One region of the Streptomyces sp. NPDC004647 genome, then DNA from elsewhere that is predicted to be linked to it. Evidence: riboswitches for the same ligand, from Rfam matches in the RefSeq annotation. Region 1 holds a riboswitch; each other region holds the start of a gene.
The links. A riboswitch is a leader RNA that binds a small molecule or an ion and turns the genes downstream of it on or off. The one in region 1 is predicted to bind thiamine pyrophosphate.
Positions count from the first base shown of each region.

Region 1 (9,826 bases):
CCTCAGCGGGCATCTCGGCGTACCGGTCTACTTCGCCCTCTATCGCGAGGGGGAGATCGATGTCGTCTCCGTCGCGGACAGCCCGGGGCTGCCGGCGGTGGAGGAGTGGGCGGACTTCCGGCAGACGGCGCACGCGCATGCGATCGGCCAGTGTCTGCTGGCACAGCTGGACGAGGAGGCCCGTCAGGACCACCTCTCCCGGTATCCGGTGCAGGCGATCACCCCGTACACGGTGCGGGACCGGGAGGCCATGCTGAACCGGCTCGCCGCTGTCCAGCCGCGGCAACCGGTCATCGAGCGGCAGGAGTACGCGCTCGGGACCGTGTGCGCGGCCTTTCCCGTCACCGCCGGTGCCGGAGCCGCCACGATGGCCATCTCTCTCCCCGTGCAACAGGCGGTACGGCTGGGGCCGGTGGCGGAGGAGTTGCGCAGAAGGATGGGGGAACTCCTCAACTCCCTTTCTTTCACTATCAGTATCTGAAAAATCACTCCTTGTGATCTTTCGGGGTGTGAAGCACGATGGCGACCATGCGTGACACCATCCAGGCAGAGCTGCTGATGAGCTTCCTTGTGTCCGACGAGCTCTCCTTCCGAATTCCGGTGGAGCTCCGGTACGAGGCGGCGGACCCGTACGCCGTCAGGTTCACCTTTCACCTCCCCGGAGACGCGCCCGTGACCTGGGCGTTCGCAAGAGAGTTGCTCCTCGACGGGCTGAGCACACCGAGCGGCGACGGCGATGTGCACATCCGCCCGATCTCGCAACGGCCGCCCTCCGATGTCTTCATCAGGCTCCAGGTCGGGGCCGAGTGCGCCGCCTTCCGCGCCGGCGCCGCACCGCTGGTGGCGTTCCTCAACCGCACCGACCGGGTCGTCCCCCTGGGCAAGGAGGAGTGGTACGCGGACTCCGACGGAAGTCTGGACGCGGCGCTCGACCGGATCCTCGCCACGGAGCGGAACGCGGGCTGAGCGGCCGCTGTCCGTACGCCTGCTTCCGGGATGCAGCCGCTCGTCCGTAGCCGGCTGCCCGTAGTCCCCGGCTCCCCCTGAGCGTCAGCGCTTGCGGCGGCGGCCGTGGCCCGTCCGTCCCGGCCCCGCCGGCGCCGGGCCCTTCGTCATGTCCGCACCGGGCGCAGGCCTGTCGGCCGAGACGACCAGCGCGGCGAGGCCCGTGGTCACCGGCACCGACGCGACCAGCCCGATGCTTCCCACCAGGGTCCGTACGATCTCCTCCGCGACGATCTCACTGTTCGCGACCGTCCCCACACTGCTCTGCGCGACCGAGAACAGCAGCATCAGCGGCAGCGCCGCGCCCGCGTACGCCAGCACCAGCGTATTGACCACCGAAGCGATGTGGTCCCGGCCGATCCGCAGGCCCGCCCGGTACAGCTGACGTGCCGTCATCGTCGGATCCGCCTGCTTCAGCTCCCACACCGCCGACGTCTGGGTGATCGTCACATCGTCCAGCACACCCAGCGAACCGATGAGCACGCCCGCCAGCAGCAGACCGCTCAACTCGATGTCCGGGAAGAGCCCGTGGATCAGACCGGTCTCGTCCGAGGTGTTGCCGGTCAGCTTCGCCCAGCCGATGAACAGCGAGCCCAACACCCCGATCAGCAGCAGCGATATCAGCGTACCGAGCACGGCGACGGACGTTCGGGCGGTGAGGCCGTGGCACATGTACAGCGCGATCAGCATGATGGCGCTGCTGCCGACCACCGCCACCACCAGCGGATTCGAGCCGTGCAGGATCGCCGGGAGAATGAAGAAGGACAGCACGGCGAAGCTCACGGCGAGCGCGATCAGTGCGAACAGACCGCGCAGCCTGCCGACGGCGACCACGGCGAGAGCGAAGATGCCCGCCAGCAGCGCCATCGGGAAACCGCGGTCGATGTCGCTGACCGAGTACTGCAACTCGCGCGGGGCGTCAGGGGCGTACGAGACGATCACGTCCTCCCCGTCGTCCAGCTGCCGGGGTGCGTCGGGCTGGACGATCTCGGTGAACGTCCGGCCCTTGTCCTTGCCCGAGGTGACCTCGACGGTCGCCTTCTCGCACGCGCCGCCGTCGGACGAGCCCTCACCGGGCGCCGACCGGGACGAGCCGCCGCCGGACGGCGGTTGCTGCTGCTGGACGTTGGCGTCCGCACAGCTGATCTTCTCGACCTTCACGACCCGGCCCGACTCGGTCTGCCGGTCGAACCCGACCCCGCTGGGCTTGTGCTCGGGGACGCCACCCGGCCAGAGCACGACGAGACCGGCGATGACGGCCGCGGCGAACGGGATCAGCACCGCCGCGATGACCTTGCGGAGGTGCTTCGACACGGGCGCGGGGGGCCCGTGGCTGTGGGAGTGCGCATGGGCATCGGGCGTAGGGGTCACCGCCCGATCATCGCAAGAACGACCCGGGGCCGCGGCCTGGCATGGCCGTTTTTCCTGCCGGAGTTGTCGCCCTTCTCCCGTTGTCGGCCTGGTTGTGCATGCGGTCTCACCGTCAGCGTCCGCCCGGCAGAGGCCCCGTCGCCCCGGGCCCTGCCGTGCCGGGAAGGACAGGGCAGGGCAGCCGTACGGGAGGCCCGTGCCGCGACACCTCTTTTCTCCCGCTGGAACGAACCGTTACCGTGGGGGCACTTTGCACACGCGGGAGCTCGGAGCACCGGGCTGAGAGGGCGCTACTGGATGGACCCGGGGAAACCCCCGGACCTCCGAGCTGCGTCGACCGCCGAACCTGTTACCGGGTAATGCCGGCGTAGGGAGTAGGTCTCATGACCGTTCAGGATGCACACACGCCTGCCTCCAACGAGGCGAAGACGATCGGGTGGCACAAGGGCTACCTGACCGGGTCGCGTCCGGACCTGCGGGTCCCGGTGCGGCAGGTGCACCTCACCAACGGGCAGGACGTCACGCTGTACGACACCTCCGGCCCGTACACCGACACCACCATCGACACCGATGTCCGCCGCGGCCTCGCGCCGTTGCGCGAGAACTGGATCATCGGCCGCGGCGACACCGAGGAGTACACCGGACGACCCCTGCGGCCGGAGGACGACGGCATCAAGCACACCTCGCCGCGCGGCGGGCTGAAGAACCTCGACGCGGTCTTCCCGGGCCGCCCGCGGCAGCCCCGGCGCGGCCGGAACGGAGCCGCCGTCACCCAGCTGGCCTATGCCAGGCGTGGCGAGATCACCGCGGAGATGGAGTACGTGGCCCTCCGCGAGAACGTCCCCCCCGAGGTCGTTCGCGAGGAGATCGCGGCGGGCCGCGCGGTGCTGCCGGCGAACGTCAACCACCCGGAGATCGAGCCGATGATCATCGGCAAGCGGTTCCTGGTGAAGGTCAACGCCAACATCGGCAACTCCGCGGTCACTTCCTCCATCGAGGAGGAAGTGGAGAAGATGACCTGGGCGACCCGCTGGGGCGCCGACACGGTCATGGACCTCTCCACCGGCCGCAACATCCACACCACCCGCGAGTGGGTGCTGCGCAACTCCCCTGTCCCCATCGGCACCGTGCCCCTCTACCAGGCGCTGGAGAAGGTCGACGGCAAGGCCGAGGAGCTGACCTGGGAGATCTACCGGGACACGGTCATCGAACAGGCCGAGCAGGGCGTCGACTACATGACGGTGCACGCCGGAGTCCTGCTCCGCTACGTCCCCCTCACGGCCCGCCGCAAGACCGGGATCGTCTCGCGCGGCGGTTCGATCATGGCCGCCTGGTGCCTGGCGCACCACAAGGAGAGCTTCCTCTACGAGAACTTCGAGGAGCTCTGCGACATTCTGGCGACCTACGACGTCACATTCTCCCTCGGCGACGGGCTGCGCCCCGGCTCGATCGCGGACGCCAACGACGAGGCGCAGTTCGCGGAGCTGAGGACGCTCGGCGAGCTCAACACCGTCGCCAAGTCCCGCGGTGTCCAGACGATGATCGAGGGCCCGGGCCACGTCCCGATGCACAAGATCAAGGAGAACATCGACCTCCAGCAGGAGATCTGCGAAGAGGCCCCGTTCTACACGCTGGGTCCGCTCACCACCGACGTCGCGCCCGCGTACGACCACATCACCTCGGGCATCGGCGCCGCGATGATCGCCTGGTGGGGGACGGCGATGCTCTGCTACGTCACGCCCAAGGAGCACCTCGGCCTACCGGACCGCGACGATGTGAAGACGGGCGTCATCACGTACAAGATCGCGGCGCATGCGGCGGATCTCGCCAAGGGTCACCCGGGCGCGCAGGAATGGGACGACGCGCTCTCCGACGCCCGTTTCGAGTTCCGCTGGGAGGACCAGTTCAACCTGGCGCTCGACCCGGACACGGCCCGCTCATTCCACGACCAAACGCTCCCGGCGGAGCCGGCGAAGACCGCTCATTTCTGTTCCATGTGCGGTCCCAAGTTCTGCTCGATGAAGATCTCCCAGGACATCCGCCGCGAACACGGCGGCGACCTTGCGCTCGATCCGGAAGCCGGGATGAAGCAGAAGTCCGAGGAGTTCGCGGCGAGCGGCAACCGTGTCTACTTGCCGCTGGCGGACTGACCACTACGTCATGGACCCGGCTCGCCGTTGTCACACGCGGGCCGGGTTCAACGTGTTCACTCCTTGGTCGGGACAGCGCTTTGCGTCGTCAGAGAAGCCTAGTAGAGGATCGAGGGCAAGTACGCTCCGGCCGGCTCGTTGTACAGGCCGATGGTCATCAGGCTCATGAGCTGTTGCACCTTGAGCTTGTTGTGCAGACACCACTGGAGCAGTGGGCTGTTGCTCGCAGGGACGAGGATTCCGGGGCCGCCGAAGGCGGGGGCCGCCGCGATGAGGGCCCGGATGTCCGCGGTGGTTTCACCCACGGCGTGGGAGAAGAACGCCAGATCCGTGGCGTAACCGGTGATCCGTCCGTCGTGTTCGACCACACGAGCCGTGCCCTGCTCGAGCGCGTCGACGACCTCGCCGCCGCGATCGACGCCGTGGACCCGCCGGCACAGATCGTTGCAGGACACAAGATCGGCGTCCATCGCCTCCCGCACGGCGTAGCCCGCAATCGTGCGCATGATCGGGGGTCCCTGCAGACAGGCGAGGGTTTCGCGGAACTCGAATCCGAGTCCCGCGTACAGCGCGAACGACCTGCTGTGGTAGCTGCTCTGCAGCAGGCGGATGCTCGGTACCCGGCGCTCATGCGGCACGGTCCATGACGTCCCGCATGAGCCGGCGGCCCACGCCCCGGTTCTGTACGGAAGGGTCGATGGTGACGGGACCGACGCCCACCACGGCCGAGCGTTCGTCAAGGAAGTTGCTGCCGACGATCCGCCCGTCGAGCTCGGCGACGACACTGTAGAAGCCCGGATGCCTCAGGGCCATCTCGGTGAGGGCGGCTCCCGCCTCCGGGCTGGGCACGTCGGGCGGAAACCCGTGCTCACGAGCAATGCCGGCGAAGGCCTCGAAACAGATCCTTCCGCATTCCCCGGCATCGGCCGCCGTGCCCGGGCGCAGTACGAGATCCATGATCGCCATCTCCCTCTTCGCACGGCCTGGGCACAGGGCTGCAGCTTGCGCCTCTTCTTCCATCTAAGAGAGCGTCGGCACCCTCTGCAACCGACAGGCCGTGTCCACGCAGGCGCCGGGACGGCGGCCGGACAAGGGGCGTCGGCCACTACTCGATCCAGCCTGATGATCTCTCGATGAAGATCTTCCAGAAAATCTGCCGCGAACACGTCGGCGACCTGGAGCTCGCTCCGGAAGCCGGGAGGAAGCAGAAGTCCAGGGAATGCGCCGCGAGTGGCACTCGTGTCCATCTGCCGTTGACCGACTCAGCCTTGGGGCAGGGCAGGTTCAGGAGCCCTTGGCGTCCAGGGCGTTGACGGCCTCCTTGGCGGCCGCGAGCGCGCCCTCGTGCATGGCCTCCGCGTCCGGGGCCTTCCGGGTCTCGAAATCGCTGCCGTTGTAGGTCAGCGTGACCACCGCGTTCTCCTTGCGTACGACCACCACCGCCGCGCGGGTCTGCTGTCCGTCGTCCTCGGTGAGTTCGGCGCCTTCCGAGGCTTCGTCGCCCAGGCCCGGCAGGGATGAGCTCTGCTTCCGTCCGTCGTACGCCTCACGGGCCGCCGGCGCGGGTGAGACCTCGAACGTCACGTCGAGCCAGCGGTAGTCGAAGCCCTTCAAGGCGTTCCAGGAGCAGCCCGTACGGCGCTTGGGGTCGCTGGCCTGAAGCTCCTTGCCGGCCGACTTGGCGCCCGGCACGAGCTTCTGGACGGTCTCCGCCGAGATGGCCTCGCACGGGGAGGGCGGCCTCTCGTAGGCCGGTCCGGTCGCTGCCTTCACGGACGGACGCCGGGAAGCGGAGGGCGCGGAGTCGGCCTCCGGTTGGGATCCGGTCGTCAGGTTCCAGCCCCCGACGGCGAGCACGGCGACGGGCAGCAGGCGGGCGGCCAGCGTGAGCGGCAGAGACAGCACAGCGTTGTTCTCTTCAGTCGTGAGGAGACGACGGAATATATGAGATTGCCATACGAATCCAGCCGCGAACAGACGCTTCGGTAACCGCTTCGCGCCGTCCATCGGTCCAGCGGGGGCCGCGGCGGATGTCCTCCGCCCGGCGGACCCGCCCGAGCCAGGCGCCGGACAGGGACTAGTCCGGCTGGTGTTCCGGGCCGCCGTAGTCCGGGCTCGTGTAGCCGGGGCTCTTGAAGCTCGGCCGCGGCGTGCTCTCCTCGGAACCGGATTCGGCGGCCGGGCTGCTGAAGCCCGGGCGGGAGTAGCCCAGGTGAGGCGTACGGCCGTGCAGGCCCGGGTCGCCGCCGTACGCGCCCTGGCCCGGCACCGGTGCCGTGGGATCGGCCAGCGCCTCGCGGAGGAAGGGCAGTACGCCGCGCTCCAGCAGCGCATGCCGCCAGGCCTCCCTGGCGCGGTCGACCTCGATGGAGAGTTCGTCCTCCGCCGAGGCCCGTAGGGAACTGGAGCCGTTGCGCAGGGCGGTGAGCAGCAGCCCGGCCATGGCGATGACGATGCCCGCGGCGGTCAGGGCCGCGAAGACCCAGCCCGCGTTGATGAGCGGGGCGGCGACCGCCTGGTCCTCGCTGACCGCCCCCAGCACATAGCCGATCAGAAGGAATATCACTGCGGCGGTGCCGGCCAGCACGGGGGCCAGGACGGCGAAGACCGCCACGAGCCCCGCGCCGGAGGAGGCTTGGGCGGCCTCGCCCATGGCGGTGGCGAGCCCCACGGCGCTGCTTCCGTGCTGTGGGGCATCGGCCGGCTCCGGCCGGGTCACGGGCGCGGGCGCCGGATCGCGCAGCTCGTCGCGGAGGTCGACGTATTGCTGGTACTCGGCAGCGGCGCAGGAGGATATGGCGGCCGAGGCGGCGAGCGCCATGGTGCGCAGCTGCTCGGCATTGAGCCGCCGGCCGATGGCGGCGAGATCCTGCCGTTGGTCGGCTGTGCGCAGCGCCTCTCCGAGGACCCGCTCGAATTCCGGGCGGTCCTCAGGAAGCAGATGCGGAGCGCTGTTCATGTGCATCCCCCGATGCTCCGTAGGCCGGCATGCCGGCTCTCACCGGACAGTTGGGCGGAAACGGAGGAGAGCCTGCTACGGATAAGCCGATGGTAGAGCGCTTTCGGCACGAGGTGACAGGGTGTTTCCGGAAAATGCCCCAGCTGTCGGCGCAGCCTCCGCGTTTCATCTGCCCCGATATGTGTCAGCCGGGCAGCGGAAGTTGAACGACCAGCAGCTTTCCGGCCATGGTGATGCCGCCGTCCATGGCGACCGCGAGTCCGTCGGCGTAGATGTGCGGCCCGTCCACGAGAGGGGCGCGGCTCTCTTCGCCGTCCTCGCCGTCCACCTCACCGAGCAGGTACGGGATCGGGCTGTGGCCGTGCACGATGCGCCGGCCGCCGTAGGCCGAGAGCAGCCGGTGCACCGCTTGCGGTCCGGTCTCGTCGCGGAAGGCGAAACGCTTGGTGAATTTGCGGAAGACGTCCCAGCACTCGTCGGCGTCGCTGCGCTGGAGGATCTCCGTGACCGTGTCGTTGACGGCTTCGATGGAGTCGCCGTACTCGAGGTAGGCGGTGGTGTCGGAGTGCACGAGCAGATGCCCGTCCTCCTCGGCGACGGCGTCGAGCCGGGCCATCCACTGGAGGTGGTGGTCCTCCAGGCGCTCCATGTCGGTGCGCTGGCCGCCGTTGAGCAGCCAGGCGGCCTGGAAGGAGGCGGTGCCCGCCCCGGAGTTCACCGGGGTGTCGCCGAACCGCTTGGCGCCGAGCAGCAGCAGCTCGTGGTTGCCCATCAGGGCCTTGCAGTAGCCGCCGGCGGCGGCGGCCTCGGCGGACAGCCGCATGACGAGGTCGATGACGCCGATGCCGTCGGGGCCGCGGTCGGTGAAGTCGCCGAGGAACCAGAGCCTGCTGTTGCCGGCGGCCCAGTGGTCCTCATCGTCGATCAGGTCCTGGGCGTGCAGGGCTTCGCGCAGGTCGTCGAGGTAACCGTGGACGTCGCCGACGACGTAGAGCGGGCCGAGGCCTTCGGCAGCGGCTGCGGCGCTCCCGGGTTCGTCCGAGGTGGCCGGAGCGACGGCGACCGTCGCCCGGTCGGTGACGGTGCCGCGCTGGATCACCGGGAGGTCGCGCTGGGTCGGCGTGTACTCCGGCGGGAGGTCCGGCGGGGTCGACGCGTCCAAAGGCGCGGGCGGCATGCCGTAGCCGGCCGCGGGCGGCATTCCTGCCGCGGCCCGCACTGCGGGTCCCTGACCGGCCCCCTGAGTCATCGACCCCTCCACCACCATCGCGCCGCCGTGCACCTGTCGGACCTGCCTGGTCGGCGGCGGTCCGCGGTGTCGTGCGCCCATCATAGGAATGCCACTCGCGGGTTGTGACGCACCAGGGGGCTGTCAATCGCGGCGGCGCTGACGATCTTCGGGGATTTCTCCTGAATTCTCCTGGTAGCGCCCTGTGGAGGGACCTGGCTCGAAGACCGGGAGGCCGGCTGGGCTCCGCGGGTCGGCCCAGCGGTCGGCCCGGTCGTCGGTTCCGCGGGTGGTCGCCGCACGTCCTCCCGCACGACCTCCCGTGCGTGGAGGCCGTGCGTGGAGGCCGTGCATGGAGTCCCGCGGTCAGCCCTGAGGGGCCGACCGCGGAGCGCTCACCGTGGTGCGCGGTGGGCGGCGTTGTGAGGAGCTCCGGACGATCAGCTCGGTGGGTATCACCTGCTCGACCGGCTGCTCGTGGTCCATGCCCTCGATGGCGTCGATGAGGAGTTGGACGACGGCGGTACCGATCCGGCGGGGTTTGAGGGAGAGCGTGGTCACGGGGGGATCGGTGGCGGCGTAGACGGTGGATTCGCTGCAGCAGATGAGCAGCAGATCGTCGGGTACGCGCAGACCGTAACGGCGCGCCGCCGCGAGCAGATCGGTGCCATTGGGGTCGAACAGCCCGTAGACGGCGTCGGGTCGGTCGGGTCGGGCGAGCAGCCGGTCGGCGGCGACGGCCCCGGCGCGCGGGTCGTGGGCCGGGTACTCCTCGTACACCGGGTCCTGGCCGACACGCTCGCACCAGGAGAGGTACGCGGTGGTGGACAGCCGGGTGTACGTGTCCGTGGTGGTGCCGGTGAGCAGGCCGATACGGCGGGCGCCGGCGTCGGCGAGGTGGTCGAGCAGGCCGAGGACGGCTGCCTCGTGGTCGTTGTCGACCCAGGCGGTGACCGGGAGAGAGCCGGCCGGGCGGCCGTCGGAGACGACGGGGAGGCCCTGCCGTACGAGCTCGCTGACCACCGGGTCCTGGTCGGACGGATCGATGACGACGGTGCCGTCGAGCGCCACGTTGGACCACACGTCGTGGCGGGAGGTGGCCGGGAGGATGAC
Region 1 covers NZ_JBEXKU010000054.1:15,896-25,721, reverse strand. The annotation lists gene ABZW18_RS23040 (IclR family transcriptional regulator C-terminal domain-containing protein) at 1-481, shown strand, start outside; gene ABZW18_RS23035 (SsgA family sporulation/cell division regulator) at 529-966, shown strand; gene ABZW18_RS23030 (YibE/F family protein) at 1,051-2,376, opposite strand; TPP riboswitch at 2,625-2,767, shown strand; gene thiC (phosphomethylpyrimidine synthase ThiC) at 2,760-4,526, shown strand; gene ABZW18_RS23020 (hypothetical protein) at 4,625-5,164, opposite strand; gene ABZW18_RS23015 (GNAT family N-acetyltransferase) at 5,154-5,483, opposite strand; gene ABZW18_RS23010 (hypothetical protein) at 5,811-6,431, opposite strand; gene ABZW18_RS23005 (hypothetical protein) at 6,604-7,491, opposite strand; gene ABZW18_RS23000 (metallophosphoesterase) at 7,670-8,662, opposite strand; gene ABZW18_RS22995 (LacI family DNA-binding transcriptional regulator) at 9,080-9,826, opposite strand, start outside.

Region 2 (9,826 bases), on a different contig from region 1:
GCGTGGTGTCGGTCGCGATCCGCTCGGTGGCCCGTACCGTCCCCTCACGGGAGGAGCCGCCCGCTCCGTACGTCACGGAGACGAAGGTCGGCGAGACCGCCTCGATCCGGCGGATGGCGTTCCACAGCGTCCGCTCGCCCTTCTCGGTCTTGGGGGCGGCGAACTCGAACGAGTAGGACCGCTTGCCTGAGGCAAGCAGGTCACGGACGGTACGCGCGCGATCCGTCCTGGTGGAAGCAGTGCCAAGGGCCATACCCGCAGGCTATCGACCGAGGCGGCGGAGCCCCAATCAAACACGACGATATGACCGGTTGGCCGGGATCTCGTCCACCACTCGGACAACTCGTCCCGTCACGCACCGCGCCCGGCGGCACTCAGACGCACTCGCGCACCCTCGCCGCCAGATCCGCCGCCGCGGCGCCCGGGTCGTCCGCCTCGGTGATGGCCCGCACGACCACGACCCGCCGCGCCCCCGCGTCCAGCACCTCATCGAGGTTGGACGCGTCGATGCCGCCGATGGCGAACCAGGGCCGTACGGGCTCCAGCTCGGACGTGTAGCGCACCAGCGACAGGCCCGGAGCGTGACGCCCGGCCTTGGTGGGCGTGGGCCAGCAGGGGCCGGTGCAGAAGTAGTCGACGCCGGGTTCGGCGACCGCGGCGGCCACCTCCGCCTCGGCGTGGGTGGAGCGCCCGATCAGCACGGACGCACCGAGAATGGCGCGGGCGGCGCGCACGGGCAGGTCGCCCTGTCCCAGGTGCAGCACATCGGAGCCCAGAGTGTGGGCGATGTCGGCCCGGTCGTTCACCGCGAGCAGCTTGCCGTGCCGCCGGCAGGCGTCCTCGAACACCGCCAGGTGTTCCAGCTCCTCGCCCGCCTCCATGCCCTTGTCCCGCAGCTGCACGATGTCCACGCCGGACGCGAGCACCGCGTCCAGGAACTCCGCGAGGTCCCCTTGGCGCTTGCGCGCGTCGGTGCACAGATAGAGCCGGGCATCGGCGAGCCGCTCGCGTGCGGAGACGGACGCAGCGGCGGTGGCGGTGGCCATGGGTGGGTCCCCCCCGGGATCGGCGGTGTACGGGCCGGCGTCTCCCGGCCCGTACACCTGCGGTTCATTCGGTCACACGGCGAGCGCCTGGGCGCGGCGCTTCACCTCCGTGCCGCGATTCTCGCGCAGGGCTTGCGCGGGGGTGCCGGGCAGGGTCGGGTCCGGAGTGAAGAGCCACTCCAGCATCTCTTCGTCGGTGAAGCCGTCGTCCTTGAGGAGCGTCAGCGTCCCGGCGAGGCCCTTGACGACCTTGCCGTCGCCGATGAAGTCAGCGGGCACCTGCAGCACTCGGTTCTCGCCACGGCGCACCGCGATCAGCTGGCCTTCCTTGACCAGCTGCCGGACGCGGGTCACCTCGACGCCGAGCCGCTCGGCGATGTCGGGGAGGGTGAGCCAGGCGGGGACGAGCGCATCGGTCTTCGTGTCAATCTCGGTCACAGGAACAAGCCTGCCATCCCGGGCTGACAGTCGGTAGCCGAGCGCGGCCGGGCGTGGCCCGCCTGGCGTGGCCGCTTCACTCCGCCGACTCGCTCCCCCGGAACTCAGAGAACGGCCAGTTTGAGCGGTACAGCGGGGTCCGCGGCCCGTTCGGGATCGATCCTCGCGCCCCGCTCGATGAGTCTGCGCCCCTGCATCAGATCGCGCGGCCGGCCCACAGCGAGCAGCGCCACGAGCACGCCTTCGCGCAGCCAGCACACCGTCCAGGCTGCCCCGTCCGGGTCACCGCGCCACACCGTGCGGTCGGCCCCCGCATGGTGTCCCGCGTACTGCACGAACCGGCCGAACTGCTCGGACCAGAAGTACGGCACCGGGTCGTAGACCGCCCCTGACGTCTCTCCCCCCACGATGTCGGCGGCGACCGTGCGCGGCCCCTGCAGGGCGTTGTCCCAGTGGTGCACGAGCAGCCGCTCGGTGTACCGGGCCGAGGGGAAGGAAGCGCAGTCGCCGACCGCATAGACATCCGGCGCGGTGGTGCGCAGCCGGTTGTCGGTGCGCACGGCGCCGTCCTCGGACAGCTCGACGCCCGATCCGGCCAGCCAGTCGGTGGCGGGCCGCGCGCCGATTCCCACGAGCACGGCGTCCGCGCGCAGCCGGGCCCCGTCCGCCAGCTGCACCGCGCCGGGCTCGACCGCCGCGACGCGCGCGCCGGTGATCAACCGGGCGCCGCTGTCCGCGTACCAGGCCTTCATGTGCTCGGCGACCTCGGCGGGAAGGGCCCCGGCGAGCGGGCGGTCGGCGGCCTCGACGACGGTGACCACGCAGCCCGCCTCCCGCGCCGCCGTCGCGAACTCCGCGCCGATCCAGCCCGCGCCGACCACGACGATCTCCTGCTGCTCGGCGAGGACCGGGCGCAGCCGCTCGGCGTCGTCGAGGGTGCGCAGCAGGTATACGCCGGGCACGCCCTCCGTGCCGGGCAGGGTGATCGGCTCGGCGCCGGTCGCGATGACGAGCCGGTCGTACGGCACAGGCCCGGCCTCGGTCTCCAGGAGATGTTCGGTCGGGCGCAGCGCCGTGACCTGGCGTCCGAGCAGCAATTCGATGCTCAGCGCGGGGAAGTCGACCTTGAATGCGGAGCCGTCGACCTTGCCGAGCAGCACCTCCTTGGACAGCGGCGGCCGGTCGTACGGCTGATGCGGCTCGGCGCCCAGCAGAGTGATCACGCCGGTCCAGCCCTCTTCGCGCAGGGCAATGGCGGTCTGCACGCCGGCCATGCCCGCGCCGACGATCACGACCCGCTGCGCTGTCTGCTGCCTGTCCTTGCTCACACGATCACTGTAGGACGGCGGTACGGACCTGCAGCACACGCGCGCGTCGAGATTTCTGACACCGCATCATGTGGATATCAGGGGCGGGTCTCCTCGACCACGCTGGTGCCGCTGCCCCGCTGCGATTCCCACTCCCAGCGCTCCTCGAGCCGGATACGCCCGTCGTCCAGTTCGACGACCGTGCTCTCGCAGTGGCCCGAGGAGGTGCTGCCGTCCTGCTTCAGCTGGACGTACCGGAAGTCGAGCCGGTCCTTCTCGCGGGTGCCGAGGAGGAATCCGCGGACGATGTCGCCGCCCGCGTAGTCGGCCCAGATCCGGCCCCGTGCCTCGTGGTATTCGAACCGGGTCCGGGTGCCGACCTGGCCCGGTGCCTGGTCGGCGACGGGAGCGAGGACGAGTCCGTCCAGAGATCGGGTCATGCGGGGCCGCTCCCTTACTGGGCATCGAGGCGGGGCGTTAGGGTGGCCACCGTAGAGCACTCGCGGGAGCCCGGACGGACCGGGCTGAGAGGGAGGCTGAGCGGCCTCCGACCGTACGAACCTGATCCGGGTCATGCCGGCGAAGGGAGGGGCTGGACGCCCATGCACGCGCCCGACGGCAGCACTTCTCCTGGCAGCACCGCGACTTCCGCTGCCCGCACCGCGCCACACCAGCGCTCGCACACGCAACCGCACTCGCACACGTACGACGTCCTCGTCATCGGGGGCGGGATCATCGGTCTGGTCACGGCGTGGCGGGCCGCGCAGCGCGGTCTGCGTACCGCCGTCGCCGACCCGTCACCCGGTGGGGGCGCCGCGCAGGTTGCCGCCGGAATGCTCGCGGCGGTCACCGAGCTGCACTACGGCGAGGAGGGCCTGCTGAGCCTCAACCTCGCCTCGGCACAGCGCTACCCGGCCTTCGCGGCCGAGCTGGAGGAGGCGAGCGGCCAGGACATCGGCTACCGGACCTGCGGCACCCTCGCCGTCGCTCTGGATGCCGACGACCGCGCCCACCTCCGGGAGCTCCACACACTCCAGCTCCGCTCCGGTCTCGACTCGCAGTGGCTGACGGGACGCGAATGCCGGCGTCTGGAACCCATGCTCGCGCCCGGTGTCCGCGGGGGGCTGCGGGTGGACGGGGACCATCAAGCGGACCCGCGCCGGCTCGCCGCGGCGCTGCTCGCAGCCTGTGAAGCCGCCGGAGTGGTGCTGCACCGCGCCTGGGCCCGGCGGCTGTCCGTCGGGAACGACCGGGCAGCCGGAGCGGTCCTGGACGACGGCACGCGGCTCGCCGCCGGGCAGGTCGTCCTCGCCGCGGGCAGTCGCAGCGGACAGCTCGACGGGGTTCCGGAGGAGGCCCTGCCACCGGTCCGCCCGGTCAAGGGCCAGGTCCTGCGGCTGCGCGTCCCCGAGCCCTACGCGCCGTTCCTCTCCCGGACCGTACGGGCCGTGGTGCGCGGGGGGCATGTCTACCTCGTGCCGCGCGAGAACGGCGAGCTGGTGCTCGGTGCGACCAGCGAGGAACTGGGCTGGGACACCACCGTCACCGCGGGCGGCGTGTACGAACTGCTGCGCGACGCCCATGAGCTGGTCCCCGGCATCACCGAGCTGCCCCTCACGGAGACCCGCGCGGGCCTGCGCCCCGGATCCCCCGACAACGCGCCGCTGCTCGGCCCGACCGCGCTGCCCGGACTCCACCTGGCCACCGGCCACCACCGCAACGGCGTGCTGCTCACCCCGGTCACCGGCGACGCCATGGCGGAACTGCTGGTCACGGGTGAACTTCCGGACGAGGCCCGCCCGTTCACCCCGCTGAGGTTCTCCCCCGGTGAGCGCCCCACCCGCTCCACGGCCACCGCGCACGCACCGGGCGACCCCGTACGGCAGGAGCAGCGCGTATGACCGTCTCCCTCAACGGCGAGCCGCGCGAGATCCCCGACGGCACGACGCTCGACCGGATCGTCGCGACCCTCACCACGGCGCCCTCGGGAGTCGCGGCCGCGCTCAACGAGACCGTCGTGCCCCGGGGCCAGTGGCCCACCACCGCTCTCGGCGACGGCGACCGCGTCGAGGTCCTCACCGCAGTCCAGGGAGGCTGATCCGACACCATGGCCGACACCGCCGTCCTCCGCGGGGCGCCCTCGGCAGCCGCCGACACCCTCACCATCGGCGATACGACCTTCGGTTCCCGGCTGATCATGGGCACCGGCGGCGCCCCCAGCCTGGACGTTCTGGAGCGGGCGCTGACCGCCTCGGGCACCGAGTTGACCACGGTGGCGATGCGCCGTCTCGATCCGACCGTGCAGGGCTCGGTGCTGTCCGTGCTCGGCAGACTGGGCATCCGTGTCCTGCCGAACACCGCCGGGTGCTTCACGGCGGGCGAGGCCGTGCTCACCGCCCGCCTCGCGCGCGAGGCGCTGGGCACCGACTGGATCAAGTTGGAGGTCGTGGCGGACGAGCGCACCCTGCTGCCCGACCCGGTCGAACTGCTGGACGCGGCGGAGATCCTGGTCGACGACGGCTTCACCGTGCTCCCGTACACCAATGACGATCCAGTGCTGGCCCGCAAGCTGGAGGACGCCGGCTGCGCCGCGATCATGCCGCTGGGCTCGCCCATCGGCTCCGGCCTCGGCATCCGCAACCCGCACAACTTCCAGCTGATCACCGAGCACGCGCGCGTGCCGGTGATCCTCGACGCCGGGGCGGGCACCGCATCGGACGCGGCACTGGCGATGGAGCTGGGCTGCGCGGCGGTGATGCTCGCCTCAGCGGTCACCCGGGCCCAGGAGCCCGCGCTGATGGCCGCGGCGATGCGGCACGCCGTGGAGGCGGGGCGGCTGGCACACCGCGCGGGCCGGATCCCGCGCCGCCACTTCGCCGAGGCCTCCTCGCCGGCCGAGGGCCTGGCCGCGCTCGACCCCGAGCGCCCCGCGTTCGGGTAGCGGCGGTCCGGCCGGGACGCAGCGCGCTGATCCGCTGGGAAGGGCGGGGCAGGCCGTAGCGTGGAACCGGAGGTGGTCCCGGTGGTTCCAGAGGTCCCCGAGGTCCCCGATCGCGTCGAGCGCGAGGTATACGTGCCCGCGCCCGCCGACCGCGTATGGCGCGTGCTGACCGCCGCGGAGCACATCACTGCCTGGTACGCCTTCGGCGGCGCGGAGCTCGATCTTCGCCCGGGTGGCGCCCTGCGCTTCCGCTGGGACGAGCACGGCGAATTCCACGGCCGGGTGGAGATGGTCGAAGCGCCCTTCCGCTTCAGCTTCCGTATGGCTGTGAACCCGGACGTACCGCCCCGATCGGGTGACTCCACTCTCGTCGAGTTCATCCTCTCCCCCGAGGGCCGGGGCACCCGCCTCACCGTGGCCGAGACCGGCATCGGCAGTCTCGACGTCTCCGACGAGGAGAAGGGCCGGCACGCCGAGTACGCGGGCATGGCCTGGACCACCGCACTGGAGGAGCTGGCGGCCATCGCCGCCGCCTCGCACGCCTGAAGCCGCCCGCACCCCTCACCGCCCGGGATCCGGCGGCGGCCCGGGATGCACGGGTCCGTCGCTGTCACTGTTCGGCTGCAGTCCTGGCCCGAACCGGCCCGGGTGTCCGGCCGTGTCCGCGGCGGCTCGTAGACTGCGGGATCGTGGATACGACCCTGCAGGACCCGCTCGTCGGGCATGTGCTCGACGGCCGATACCGGGTCGAGGCACGAATCGCCGTAGGTGGCATGGCCACGGTCTACCGGGCCGTGGACACCCGGCTCGACCGGGTGCTCGCCCTGAAGGTGATGCACCCGGGCCTCGCCTCGGACGGCGCGTTCGTCGACCGCTTCATCCGCGAGGCCAAGTCCGTCGCCCGGCTCGCCCATCCCAACGTCGTCGGTGTGTTCGACCAGGGCACGGACGGGACGTATGTCTATCTCGCGATGGAGTACGTCGCCGGTTGCACGCTGCGCGACGTACTGAGCGAGCGCGGCGCTCTGCAGCCCCGCGCCGCCCTCGACATCCTGGAGCCGGTCCTCGCCGCGCTCGGCGCCGCCCACCGCGCCGGCCTGGTGCACCGCGACATGAAGCCGGAGAACGTCCTCATCGGGGACGACGGCCGCGTCAAGGTCGCCGACTTCGGGCTCGTGCGGGCCGTGGACACCAACACGAACGCCTCCTCCGGCTCCCTGCTGGGCACCGTCTCCTATCTCGCGCCGGAGCAGATAGAGCACGGCACCGCCGACACCCGCGCGGACGTCTACGCCTGCGGTGTCGTGCTGTATGAGATGCTCACCGGCGCCAAGCCGCACAACGGCGGCACCGCGGCCCAGGTCCTCTACCAGCACCTCCACGAGGACGTCGCGCCGCCGTCCGGGGCGGTTCCCGGGCTGGCCCACGAACTCGACGAGCTGGTGGCGGCGGCCGCCGCCCGCAGCCCCGAGCTGCGCCCCGCCGACGCCGTCGCGCTGCTGGCGCGTACGCGTGAGGCACGGAACACGCTCAGCGACGAGCAGCTGGACGCGGTCCCCCCGCAGGCCGTCACCGCCGGCCTGACCGGCTCCGAGGACCGTACGAGTGTGATCCCCCGGCCGGTGGCGCACGGCACCGGGCCGGGCGGCCCCGCCCCGGCGGATGACGACGCGCTGAACCGGACGAGCCGGCTGGAAATGCCTCCGCCCGGAGACCGTGCCGCCCCAGCCAGGACGGCACGCCGTGTGCCCCGGCGCGGGGCCCTCGCGGTGATCGCGGCCGTCCTGCTGGTGTTCGGCGTGGGCGCCGGCGTCTGGTACATCAACTCCGGCCAGTTCACGCAGGTGCCCGCCGTTCTCGATCTGCCGAAGAAGGAGGCCGAGCAGAAGCTGAGCGGCAGCGGCCTCGATGTGAAGGTGGACGAGGACTTCAGCGAAGTCGTGGACCGGGGCCGGGTGATCCGTACCGAACCGGGACCGGGCAAGCGCATCCGCGACACCGGCACAGTGACGATCACCGTGTCGAAGGGCCCGGAGATCGTGAAGGTCCCTCGGCTGGAGGGCGTCCCGCTGCCGAAGGCCAGAGAGCAGCTCAAGGAGCTGGGCCTGGCCCCGGGGACCGTCCGCAAGGAGTTCAGCAGCGAGGTGGCCCAGGGCTCGGTCATCCGTACGCAGCCCCCCGCCGGCACCAAGCGCAGCCCGGACTCGGCCGTCGCGATCATCGTCAGCAAGGGCGAGCCGATCGAGGCGTCGGATGTGACCGGCGAGACCGTGCAGGACGCCACACAGGAGCTGCGCGAGGCCGGGCTGAGGGTCGAGGTCTCCCCCCGGCGGGTCTTCTCCGAGGAGGAGAAGGGCAGCGTCGCCGGGCAGTCATCCGCCGAGGGCGACCAGCTCGCGAAGGGCGACATCGTCACGCTGACCGTCTCCAAGGGCCCGCAGATGGTCGAGGTGCCCGATGTCGAGGGCAAGAGCGCCGACGACGCGAAGCGGGAGCTGGAGGGCAAGGGGTTCGAGGTGCGGGTCACCCGGTTCTTCTTCGGCGACACCGTCTTCGACCAGTCGGTGGACGGCGGCGACGAGGCTCCGAAGGGCAGCTCGATCACGATCAGGGTCCGCTGAGACCCGGACGGCCGTACGGTCCGCCGTACGGCCGTCCGTGGGATCCTGGAGCGGTGCCGCAATCCCCCGGCGGGCAGCGACCCCCGTCCCCCCGCGAGAACCGAGTCCCTCGTCCCCGTAACCCGGTCGGCAGCCATGTGCCGGTCGCGGGCGGCCTGGCCGCCAACGGGCTGTCCTACGGCCGCGAGATCGGCGCCGAGGCCGTGCAGGTCTTCGTCGCCAACCCGCGCGGCTGGGCGACGACGGCCGGCAACCCGCTGCAGGACGAGGCGTTCCGGGAGCTCCGCGCCACCGAATCCGTCCCGGCCTACGTCCACGCGCCCTACCTGATCAACTTCGGCTCGCACACCGAGGCCACCGTGGACAGGTCGGTGGATTCACTGCGCCACTCGCTGCGCCGTGGCCGCGCCATCGGCGCTCTCGGGGTCGTGGTCCACACCGGCTCGGCGACCGGAGGCCGGCCCCGCGCCGACGCCCTGGCCCAGGTCCGGGAACGGATGCTGCCGCTGCTGGAGGAGCTCACTCACGACGACGACCCGTGGCTGCTGCTGGAGCCGACGGCCGGGCAGGGCGCCTCCCTGTGCTCTCTCGTCGAGGACCTGGGCCCGTACTTCGACGCGCTGGACCGGCATCCGCGGCTCGGCGTCTGCCTGGACACGTGTCACGCCTTCGCCGCCGGGCACGACATGGCGGCACCGGGCGGGACGAAGGCACTGCTCGACGAACTCGTGGACACGGTCGGCGAGGGCCGTCTGAAGCTCATTCACGCGAACGACTCGAAGGACGTGGTGGGCGCCCACAAGGACCGGCACGCGAACATCGGCAGCGGTCACATCGGGGCGGAACCGTTCGGCGAGCTGTTCACGCACCCGGCGACCAAGGGAGTGCCGCTGGTCATCGAGACCCCGGGCGGCAAGGAGGGCCACGCGGCGGACGTGGCGCGGCTGAAGAGGCTGCGCGACGGCTGACAGCGCGGCCGCGCAGGGCCCGGTGTCGGACAGCCCTGCCGGACAGGCCCGTCGGACAGGCCTGGTGGGACAGGGCCTAGAGCTCGGGCCCTTCGCCCGGCCCCTCCTGGTAGGAGTACCGCTGCTCCCGCCACGGGTCACCCAGGTTGTGATAGCCGCGCTCCTCCCAGAAGCCACGGCGGTCGGCCGTCATGTACTCGACACCGCGGACCCACTTGGGGCCCTTCCAGGCGTAGAGATGCGGTACGACCAGCCGGACCGGGAAGCCGTGCTCGGCGGTGAGCAGCTCGCCACCCTTGTGGGTGGCGAAAATGCTCCGTTCGGACGCGAAGTCGGAGAGCCGCAAGTTGGAGCTGAAGCCGTACTCCGCCCAGACCATCACATGGGTGACATCGGGCGCGGGCGGGGCGAGTTCAAGGACCGTACGGGCAAGGACGCCGCCCCATTCGGCCCCCACCATGCTGTACTTCGTGACACAGTGAAGATCAGCGACGACCGTGGAGTA
Region 2 covers NZ_JBEXKU010000003.1:169,617-179,442, reverse strand. The annotation lists gene metF (methylenetetrahydrofolate reductase [NAD(P)H]) at 1-253, opposite strand, end outside; gene thiE (thiamine phosphate synthase) at 375-1,046, opposite strand; gene ABZW18_RS02635 (Rv2175c family DNA-binding protein) at 1,119-1,484, opposite strand; gene ABZW18_RS02630 (FAD-dependent oxidoreductase) at 1,589-2,758, opposite strand; gene ABZW18_RS02625 (hypothetical protein) at 2,890-3,231, opposite strand; TPP riboswitch at 3,284-3,396, shown strand; gene thiO (glycine oxidase ThiO) at 3,394-4,692, shown strand; gene thiS (sulfur carrier protein ThiS) at 4,689-4,889, shown strand; gene ABZW18_RS02610 (thiazole synthase) at 4,899-5,732, shown strand; gene ABZW18_RS02605 (SRPBCC domain-containing protein) at 5,814-6,278, shown strand; gene pknB (Stk1 family PASTA domain-containing Ser/Thr kinase) at 6,422-8,353, shown strand; gene ABZW18_RS02595 (deoxyribonuclease IV) at 8,407-9,321, shown strand; gene ABZW18_RS02590 (sulfite oxidase-like oxidoreductase) at 9,398-9,826, opposite strand, start outside.
Region 2: linked by a shared signal. The riboswitch ahead of thiO (glycine oxidase ThiO) and the one ahead of thiC (phosphomethylpyrimidine synthase ThiC) in region 1 are both predicted to bind thiamine pyrophosphate.

Region 3 (9,826 bases), on a different contig from region 1:
GCGAACGCCTCCCCCTGGTCATGGGTGACCGCCAGCACCGTCGTACCCAGCCGGTGGAACAGCTCGCGCAACTCGACGACCAGCCGCTCCCGCAGGCTCCGGTCGAGCTGGCCCAGCGGTTCGTCCAGCATCAGCAGCTTCGGCTGCGGCGCGAGGGCACGAGCGAGGGCGACCCGCTGCTGTTCGCCGCCGGAGAGCTCCGCGACGCCCCGTTGCCGGGCGCCCGGCAGACCGACGAGTTCGAGCAGCTCACCGACCGTACGCTCCCGCTCGGCCCGCCCCGCCCCGTGCATCCGCAGGCCGAAGGCGACATTGCCGCCCACGTCGCGCTGCGGGAAGAGCTGGTGGTCCTGGAACATCAGGCCCACCCCGCGCCGGTGCGTGGGCACGCCGGTCTGGTCGCGGCCCGACAGCAGGACCCGGCCGGCGTCGGCCCGTTGGAGCCCGGCGACGACCCGCAGCAGGGTGGACTTTCCGCTCCCGCTCGGCCCCAGCACGCACAGCGTCTCGTGCTCGGCGACCTCCAGGTCCACCGCGTCCAGCGCGGTGCGCCCGCCGAACCGTACGGTCACGCCCTCCAGTCTCAGCAGCGCCATCTAGAACTCTCCCGAACGGTCGATGGGGGTTCCCCCGGGCGAGGACCGGGGGCGGATACGCTCCAGCGCCAGCAGTGCGGCCGCGCACACCAGCATCAGAATCGTGCTCAGGGCCATCGCCTGCCCGTAGTTCAGCTCTCCGGCACGCCCCAGGAAGCGGGCCACCGCCACCGGCAGCGTCGGGTTGCCGGGCCGCGCGATGAACACGGTCGCGCCGAATTCCCCGAGCGAGACGGCGAACGCGAAACCCGCCGCGACCAGCAACGCCCGCCGCACCAGCGGCAGATCCACCTCCCGCCAGGCCCGCAGCGGTGACGCGCCGAGCACGGCCGCCGCCTCACGCAGCCGGTCGTCCACCGCCCGCAGCACCGGCAGCATGATGCGTACGACGAAGGGCACGCCGACCAGGGCCTGGGCGAGGGGCACCAGCAACCAGGAATCGCGAAGGTCCAACGGCGGCTCGTCGAGGGTGATCAGGAATCCGAAGCCGACCGTCACGGCCGAGGTGCCCAGCGGCAGCATCAGCAGCACGTCGAAGCCCCGGATCAGCCGTCCCCTGTCTCCGCCCGCGGAGCCCGCGGACCGCCGGGTGAGCGCCGCGGCCGCGAGTCCTCCCACCACCAGGGCCATCACCGTGGCCACCACCGCGTACTGCAGTGAATTCCACACGGCCTGCAGCGGGGCCACGACGAAGGTCCCGCCGCTCGCGGCCGCCGACTCCAGCGCCCGGTAGAAGGTGAGTCCGTACCCGCCCGGGGCGGCGAGCGAGCGTTCCACCAGCACACCCAGGGGCAGCACGATCAGCAGTGCGATGACGGCCAGTACGCCCCCCAGCAAGGCCCATTGGCCGGTGCCCCGCGGTCGCCGCGCGGTGGAGCGCGCGTCCACCAGGGCCAGGGCCGTCTCGCGGCGCCGTACGGTCCAGGCGTGCAGCGCGAGCACACCGGCCACGGCGGCGAACTGCACCAGGGTGAGTACCGCGGCGGTCGGCAACTCCAGCAGCTGCGCGGTCTGCCGGTAGATCTCCACCTCCAGCGTGGCGTAGCGCGGCCCGCCGAGAATCTGGACGGCGCCGAAGGAGGTGAAGGTGAAGAGGAAGACCATCAGACCGGCGGCGGCCACGGCAGGTCCCAGCGCGGGCAACGTGACCCTGCGCCACGCGGCGAACCGGCCCGCGCCCAGAACCCGCGCGGCCTCCTCCTGGCGCGGGTCCAGCTGGGCCCACAGCCCGCCGACCGTACGGACGACCACGGCGTAGTTGAAGAACACGTGCGCGAGCAGGATCGCCCACACCGTGGTGTCCAGCCGGAAGCCCCAGAGCTCGTCCAGCATTCCGCCGCGCCCGAGCAGCGCCAGGAACGCGGAACCGACGACAACGGTCGGAAGCACGAAGGGCACCACGACGACCGCCCGCAGCAACTCCTTGCCGGGGAAGTCGAACCGGGCGAAGACGTACGCGCCCGGCAGCGCGATCGCCAGGGTGAGCGCGGTCGAGGCGGCCGCCTGCCACACGGTGAACCACAGCACCTGCAGAAGGTCCGGGTCGGAGAGCACCTCGCCGATCCGGCCGAACTGCCAGCGCCCGCCGACGCGTAGGCCCCGGGAGACGATGGCGGCCACCGGATAGGCGAAGAAGAGCCCGAAGAACGCGACGGGCAGGGCCATCAGCGCGAGGCGCAGCCCGGCCCCCGAACCCCGGGGGCCGCCCGCACCGCGCCGCCCGGGCTCCTTGGCGGCTGTTACTTCAGGACGAGCGAGGACCACTGCTTGACCCACTGCTCGCGGTTCTCGGCGATTTTCTCCGGGGCGAGGGTCGCCGGGTCGTCGATCTTCGCGCCGTACCGGGTGAACACCTCCGGCAACTTCGCGTCCCCGCGCGCCGGGTTGACGAACATCTGCAGCGGCACGTCCTCCTGGAACCTCTTGCTCAGCAGGAAGTCCAGCAGCGCCTTCCCGCCCTCGGCGTTCTCCGCGCCGTCCAGCAGCCCGGCGAACTCGGTCTGCCGGAAGCAGGTGCCGGTCGCCACCCCGGTCGGGCTCTCCTCGGGCTGCGGCTTCACACCCAGCACCTCGGCGGGCGGGCTGGAGGCGTACGAGACGACGAGCGGCTTGTCGCCCTTCCCCTTGCCGCCGCCGGAGCCGGAGAAGTGGTCGTTGTACGCCTGCTCCCAGCCGTCCACTACCTCGACGCCGTTGGCCCGCAGCTTCTTCCAGTAGTCCGGCCAGCCGTCGCCGTACTCCGCGGCCGTGCCGAGCAGGAACGCCAGCCCAGGGGAGGACGTGGCGGCGTTCTCGGTCACGAGCAGGTCCTTGTACTCCGGCTTGACCAGGTCGCCGAAGGTCTTCGGCGGAGCCAGCTTCTTGCCGGCGAAGTACTTGCGGTCGTAGTTGACGCAGATGTCACCGGTGTCGACGGGAGTGACCCGGTGCTTGTCCTTGTCGAGCCGGAGTTCCGGCCGGACCTGGTCGAGGCCCTTCGCCTCGTACGGGGTGAACAGGCCGGCGTCGAGGGCCCGGGAGAGCAGGGTGTTGTCGACACCGAAGAAGACATCGCCCTGCGGGTGGCCCTTCGTCAGGACGGCCTGGTTGACGGCCGCCCCGGCGTCGCCGCCGCGCAGCACCTTCACCGTGTAGCCGGTCTCCCGGGTGAACTGCTGCAGCACGGCCTTCGAGGCGTTGAAGGAGTCGTGGCTGACCAGGGTGACCGTCTTCGACTTCGAGCCGCCGGAGTCGGCTGAGTCTCCCGAGTCGCCGCAGGCGGTGAGCATCGTGATGCCCAGCGCGGCGGCCAGCGCGGTGGCGGTGGCTCTGATCGTGGTGGTGCTCACTGAAAGTTCCTCCTGGGTTACCAGGAAGAGACGCGGCCCCGCCCGGCGCTCGATGATGCGATGAGCGATGGCCGGGCGGGGCGCAACAGCTTGAGTGGCGACCGAACTCCCTACGCCGGAATGACCCGGTTCAGGTTCGAGGGTCTGCGGACTGACTGCTCCGCACTCTCAGCGCTGTGGCGCTCCCCTGTCGGAATGTGCATTTGTTCGAACACACACTAGCAACCGCGAGGGTGCTCCGACCCGGGGAGGGGACGGGGAACGGACGGGGTAGGGGCGCGAAGCGCTCAGCGCTCGGTGGCCGCCAGCTGCCCGCAGGCCCCGTCGATCTCCTGACCGCGGGTGTCCCGTACGGTCACGGGCACGCCGTGCGCCTCCAGCGCGGCGACGAACGCCTTCTCGTCCTCCGGCCGGGACGCCGTCCACTTCGACCCGGGAGTCGGGTTGAGCGGGATGAGGTTGACATGGACCCGGTGGTTCTTGAGGAGCCGCCCCAGCAGATCGGCCCGCCACGCCTGGTCGTTGATGTCCTTGATCAGGGCGTACTCGATGGAGATCCGGCGTCCGGACCGCTCCGCGTACTCCCAGGCCGCGTCCAGTACCTCGCGGACCTTCCACCGGGTGTTGACGGGCACGAGGGTGTCCCGCAGTTCGTCGTCCGGGGCGTGCAGCGAGACCGCGAGCCGGCACTTGAAGCCCTCGTCGGCGAACCTGTGCATCGCCGGCACCAGACCGACCGTCGAAACGGTGATCCCACGCTGTGAAATACCGAGGCCGTCCGGCTCGGGGTCGGTGAGGCGGCGGATCGCGCCGACGACCCGGTTGTAGTTGGCCAGCGGCTCGCCCATGCCCATGAAGACGATGTTGCTGAGCCGGGCGGGCCCGCCGGGGATCTCCCCGTCGCGCAGCGCCCTCATCCCGTCGACGATCTGGTGGACGATCTCGGCGGTGGAGAGATTGCGGTCCAGGCCCGCCTGGCCGGTGGCGCAGAACGGACAGTTCATGCCGCAGCCCGCCTGCGAGGAGATGCACATGGTGACCCGGTCCGGGTAGCGCATCAGCACGGACTCGACGAGCGTGCCGTCGAAGAGCCGCCACAGGGTCTTGCGGGTGGTGTCGTTGTCGCAGGAGATGTGCCGCATCACGGACATCAGCTCCGGCAGCAGCTCGGCCGCCAGCTTCTCGCGCGCCGCCGCGGGGATGTCGGTCCAGGCCGCCGGGTCGTCGGCGTACCGGGCGAAGTAGTGACGCGACACCTGGCCGGCCCGGAACGGCTTCTCACCGAGGGCCGCGACGGCCTCGCGGCGCTCGGCGGGAGTGAGGTCGGCGATGTGCCGCGGGGGCTTCTTGGCTCCGCGCGGCACGGCGAAAGTGAGTTCTCCGGGTACAGGCATGGTCCGACCAGTGTCGCAGATCGACCCGGGCGGCTCGGGCCACAGCGATGGGAGACCAGTCACCCTCGGGCCGCCTCGGTACCCGTCATCGTCGGCACGACCTCGTACGGCCCGGAGGCGGCCCGGATGTACGCGGTCATCCGCGCCGGCGGCGATCAGCCCGGTCCCCGAGCGCGAAAGCGGCTCGCCCCGGACAGTGTCCGGGGCGAGCCGCAAAGAGGCGCGCACATCTCAGCCGACGAAGATCACCATCAGCAGCCACACCACAGGCGCGGTAGGCAGCAGCGAGTCCAGCCGGTCCATGATCCCGCCATGTCCCGGCAGCAGCTTGCCCATGTCCTTGATCCCGAGATCCCGCTTGATCATGGACTCGCCCAGGTCGCCGAGGGTCGCGCTGGCCGCGACCGCCAGCCCGAGGATCAGCCCCTGCCACCAGGAGCCGCCGTCGATCAGGAACTGCATGCACAGCGCCCCGGCCACCATGGCAAAGGCCACCGCGCCGAGCAGCCCCTCCCGGGTCTTGCCGGGGCTGATGCGCGGCGCGAGCTTGTGCTTGCCGAACTGCCACCCCACCGCGTACGCCCCGGTGTCGCTGACGACGGTGAGCAACAGGAAGGTGAGCACCCGCCAAGCCCCGTCCTCTGCGGCCAGCATCAGAGCCACGAAGGTCGCGAGGAACGGCACGTAGAGGGCAGCGAAGACACCGGCGGTGACATCCCTGAGGTAGTCCTCGGGCGGCTCCGTCATGCGCCATACGAGGACCGCGAGCGCGGTGAGAGCCATCGCCACCGACGCGCCCTCGGCTCCGCGCACATAACCGGCGACGATCATGGCCGCGCCGCCGACGGCGAGAGGCACCAGGGGGACCCGGATGCCCTTCTTCTCCGAGAGCCGCGACGTCAGCTCCCAGAGTCCGACGACCACCGCGGCGGCGATCACCGCGACGAAGAGGGCCTTCACGATGAGCAGCGACGCGACGATCAGCGCGCCGAGGCCCACGCCCACCCCTATGGCCGCACGCAGATCACGCCCCGCGCGCTTCTTCTGCGCCGACGAGGGCGAGGACGACGCGGCGGGCTGCTGCGGCTGCCTGTGCACTGGGTGTTCCTCCGGCTGCCGCTGCTCGTCGCGGAACAGGGGGCCGCTCAGCCGAGCGGCCCCCCGGTCGCGGTCGTCCTGGTCTCGGCCTGCGCCGGGCACGATGGGCATGGGCCGAGTCTGCGCCGCGTCGGCAGCCCCGTACGCGGGACCCGCCGGGGGGAAACCCTGGTCGGACGCCCCCCAGAAGCCGGTGCCCGGCGGGGCACCCCAGGAAGAGTCGTTCATCAGACCTCGAGCAGCTCGGCTTCCTTGTGCTTGAGCAGCTCGTCCACCTGCGTGACGTACTTCGCGGTGGTGTCGTCGAGCTCCTTCTCGGCGCGGCGGCCTTCGTCCTCGCCGACGTCGCCGTCCTTGATCAGCTTGTCGATGCTCTCCTTGGCCTTCCGGCGGACGCTGCGGATCGAGATCTTCGAGTCCTCGCCCTTGTTCTTCGCGACCTTGATGTACTCGCGGCGGCGCTCCTCGGTGAGTTCGGGGAACGTCACCCGGATGATCCTGCCGTCGTTCGACGGGTTGACCCCGAGGTCGGAGTCGCGGATCGCCTGCTCGATGTTGCGCAGTGCGCTCTGGTCGAACGGGGACACCACCGCCATGCGTGGCTCCGGTACTGAGAACGAGGCCAGCTGGTTGATCGGCGTCAGCGCACCGTAGTACTCCGCCACGATCTTGTTGAACATCGCCGGGTGCGCACGCCCGGTGCGGATCGCGGCGAAGTCCTCCTTGGCGACCACGACGGCCTTCTCCATTTTCTCCTCGGCCTCGAGGAGGATCTCTTCGATCACCACTTGCTCCTGGTCTTTTGAGTGAGCACAGCTTCGCCCCTGCGCGCGTCTTCTCCTGCACGGTGTCCGACCGGCAGGCCCTTGTCCATCCCCGTGCCGGGCTGTTCGTGCGGCCCGGAGTTGCCCTTCCCCTCTCGGGGCACCGGCCGGAGCGTCAGGCCCGCGTCCCTTGGTCGCTGACGAGCGTGCCGATCTTCTCACCCTTCACCGCACGCGCGATGTTGCCCTCGGCGGTCAGCTCGAAGACGAGGATCGGAAGCTTGTTGTCCATGCACAGAGTGATGGCGGTGGCATCGGCAACCTTGAGGCCGCGGGTGAGCACCTCGCCGTACTCCAGAGCGTCGAACTTCACCGCGTCGGGGTTCTTCTTCGGGTCGGAGTCATAGACCCCGTCCACACCGTTCTTACCCATGAGCAGCGCCTCGGCATCGATCTCCAGGGCACGCTGCGCGGCTGTGGTGTCGGTGGAGAAGTAGGGCATGCCCATACCCGCGCCGAAGATCACAACGCGCCCCTTCTCCAGGTGCCGTACGGCCCTCAGCGGGATATACGGCTCCGCAACCTGTCCCATGGTGATGGCCGTCTGGACACGGGAGTCGATGCCCTCCTTCTCCAGGAAGTCCTGCAGAGCGAGGCAGTTCATCACCGTACCCAGCATGCCCATGTAGTCGGACCGTGCCCGGTCCATACCGCGCTGCTGAAGCTCGGCACCACGGAAGAAATTACCGCCGCCGATGACGACGGCGATCTCCGCCCCGCCCCGGACCACCGCGGCGATCTCCCGCGCCATCGCGTGCACGACGTCGGGGTCGACGCCCAGTGCCCCTCCGCCGGCGAATGCCTCACCGGACAGCTTCAGCAGGAAGCGGCGGCGTTTGCTGCCGTGGTCGCTGTTGTCGGCCTTGTCGGCGCCCTGATTCATGGAGATCTCCTCGTGCACATACGAGAAGGCCATTGCCGGTGGGATCTTGTCGAGCCCTCTGCGGCAATGGCCTCCTCGTCACATCTGCGGTCGTCCGGCGCATAGGCGGCCGACTGCACCCGACCCTAGCGGGTCGGGCGTATTCCGTCGCGAACGGAGCTGCTCGGGTCAGACGCCGACCCGGAAGCGGGCGAAGCGCTTCAGGGTGACGCCGGCCTCGTCCAGGACCTTCTTGACGGACTTCTTGTTGTCCTTGGCGAACGCCTGGTCGAGGAGCACGTTCTCCTTGAAGAAGCCGTTCACCCGCCCCTCGACGATCTTCGGCAGGGCGCCCTCGGGCTTGCCCTCCTCGCGAGCGGTGGCCTCGGCGACGCGACGCTCGTTCTCGACGGTCTCGGCGGAGATGTCCTCACGGGAGAGGAACTTCGGCGAGAACGCGGCGATGTGCTGCGCGACGTCCTTGGCGACCTCGGCGTTCTCCTTGTCCAGCTCGACCAGAACGCCGACCTGCGGGGGCAGGTCCGGGCTGGTGCGGTGCAGGTAGGAGGCGACGAAGCCGCCGGAGAACTGCGCGAAGCGGTCGAGGACGATCTTCTCGCCGAGGGTCGCGTTGGCCTCGTCCACGTACGCCTGGACGGTCTTGCCGGCCTCGATCTCGGAGGCGAGCAGGGTCTCCAGGTCAGCCGGGGAGGTCTTGGCGACGTGGGCGGCGATCTCGTCGGCGACGACGATGAACTTGTCACCCTTGGCGACGAAGTCGGTCTCGCACTTGAGCTCGACCAGCACGCCGGATTTGTTGTCGTCCGCGAGACGCGCGACGACCGCGCCGTTCTCGGCGCTGCGGCCCTCGCGCTTGGCGACGCCCTTCTGGCCCTTGACGCGCAGAATCTCGACGGCCTTGTCGACACTGCCCTCGGCCTCGTCCAGCGCCTTCTTGCAGTCCATCATGCCGGCGCCGGTGAGCTCGCGGAGCTTCTTGACGTCAGCGGCGGTGAAGTTCGCCATGGTCTGTCAATCTCTTCTCGGAAAGTCGATTGGATCTACGGGTGGACGGCGGGGGCACCTACCCCCGCCGTCATCAGCCGTGACGCTGCGGTGGTCCGCGGGGTGACCCGCGGACCGCCGCAGAAGGTCAGGCCTGCTCGGCGTCCGCCGCCGGGGTCTCGGCCGGGGCCTCAGCCGGGGTCTCGGCAGTGGCCGCGGCGGGGGTCTCGGCAGGAGCCTCGGCCGGGGTCTCGGCAGAAGCCTCGGCGGTCTCGGCCGGGGTCGCCGCGGGAGCCTCGGCGGCAGCCGGCTCGTCGGCCTTCTTGTCGCCCTCGAGCAGGTCGCGCTCCCACTCGGCGAGCGGCTCGCCGGCCTTCTCGCCCGGCTTGGTGTCGCCGGTGGCGGCGCCGGAGCGGGCGATGAGGCCCTCGGCGACGGCGTCGGCGATCACGCGGGTGAGCAGGGTGACGGAGCGGATCGCGTCGTCGTTGCCCGGGATCTTGTAGTCGACCTCGTCCGGGTCACAGTTGGTGTCGAGGATCGCGACGACCGGGATGTGGAGCTTGCGCGCCTCACCGACGGCGATGTGCTCCTTCTTGGTGTCCACGATCCAGACGGCGCTGGGCACCTTCTGCATCTCGCGGATACCGCCGAGGGTCTTCTCGAGCTTGGCCTTCTCGCGGGAGAGGACCAGGAGCTCCTTCTTGGTGAGGCCGGACGCGGCCACATCCTCGAAGTCGATGAGCTCGAGCTCCTTCAGACGCTGCAGGCGCTTGTAGACGGTCGAGAAGTTGGTGAGCATGCCACCCAGCCAGCGCTGGTTGACGTACGGCATCCCGACGCGGGTCGCCTGCTCGGCGATGGCCTCCTGGGCCTGCTTCTTGGTGCCGACGAACATGACGGAGCCGCCGTGCGCGACGGTCTCCTTGACGAACTCGTAGGCGCGGTCGATGTACGACAGCGACTGGAGCAGGTCGATGATGTAGATGCCATTGCGCTCCGTGAAGATGAAGCGCTTCATCTTCGGGTTCCAGCGACGGGTCTGGTGCCCGAAGTGGACGCCGCTCTCCAGCAGCTCCCGCATCGTGACGACGGCCATGGCCGTACTCCTTGCAATTCTCGGTTCCACGCCGGCCGGGCGGCCGCCGTGCTGCCTGACGCCCCGACGCGCCTGCCACGGAAAAGAGCTTCCGAGGACCGAGGGGCGCGGCCGCCGTGC
Region 3 covers NZ_JBEXKU010000065.1:4,898-14,723, reverse strand. The annotation lists gene ABZW18_RS25355 (ABC transporter ATP-binding protein) at 1-596, opposite strand, end outside; gene ABZW18_RS25350 (iron ABC transporter permease) at 597-2,261, opposite strand; gene ABZW18_RS25345 (thiamine ABC transporter substrate-binding protein) at 2,336-3,364, opposite strand; TPP riboswitch at 3,514-3,623, opposite strand; gene rlmN (23S rRNA (adenine(2503)-C(2))-methyltransferase RlmN) at 3,712-4,818, opposite strand; gene ABZW18_RS25335 (phosphatidate cytidylyltransferase) at 5,050-6,144, opposite strand; gene frr (ribosome recycling factor) at 6,144-6,701, opposite strand; gene pyrH (UMP kinase) at 6,856-7,623, opposite strand; gene tsf (translation elongation factor Ts) at 7,792-8,628, opposite strand; gene rpsB (30S ribosomal protein S2) at 8,756-9,706, opposite strand.
Region 3: linked by a shared signal. The riboswitch ahead of ABZW18_RS25345 (thiamine ABC transporter substrate-binding protein) and the one ahead of thiC (phosphomethylpyrimidine synthase ThiC) in region 1 are both predicted to bind thiamine pyrophosphate.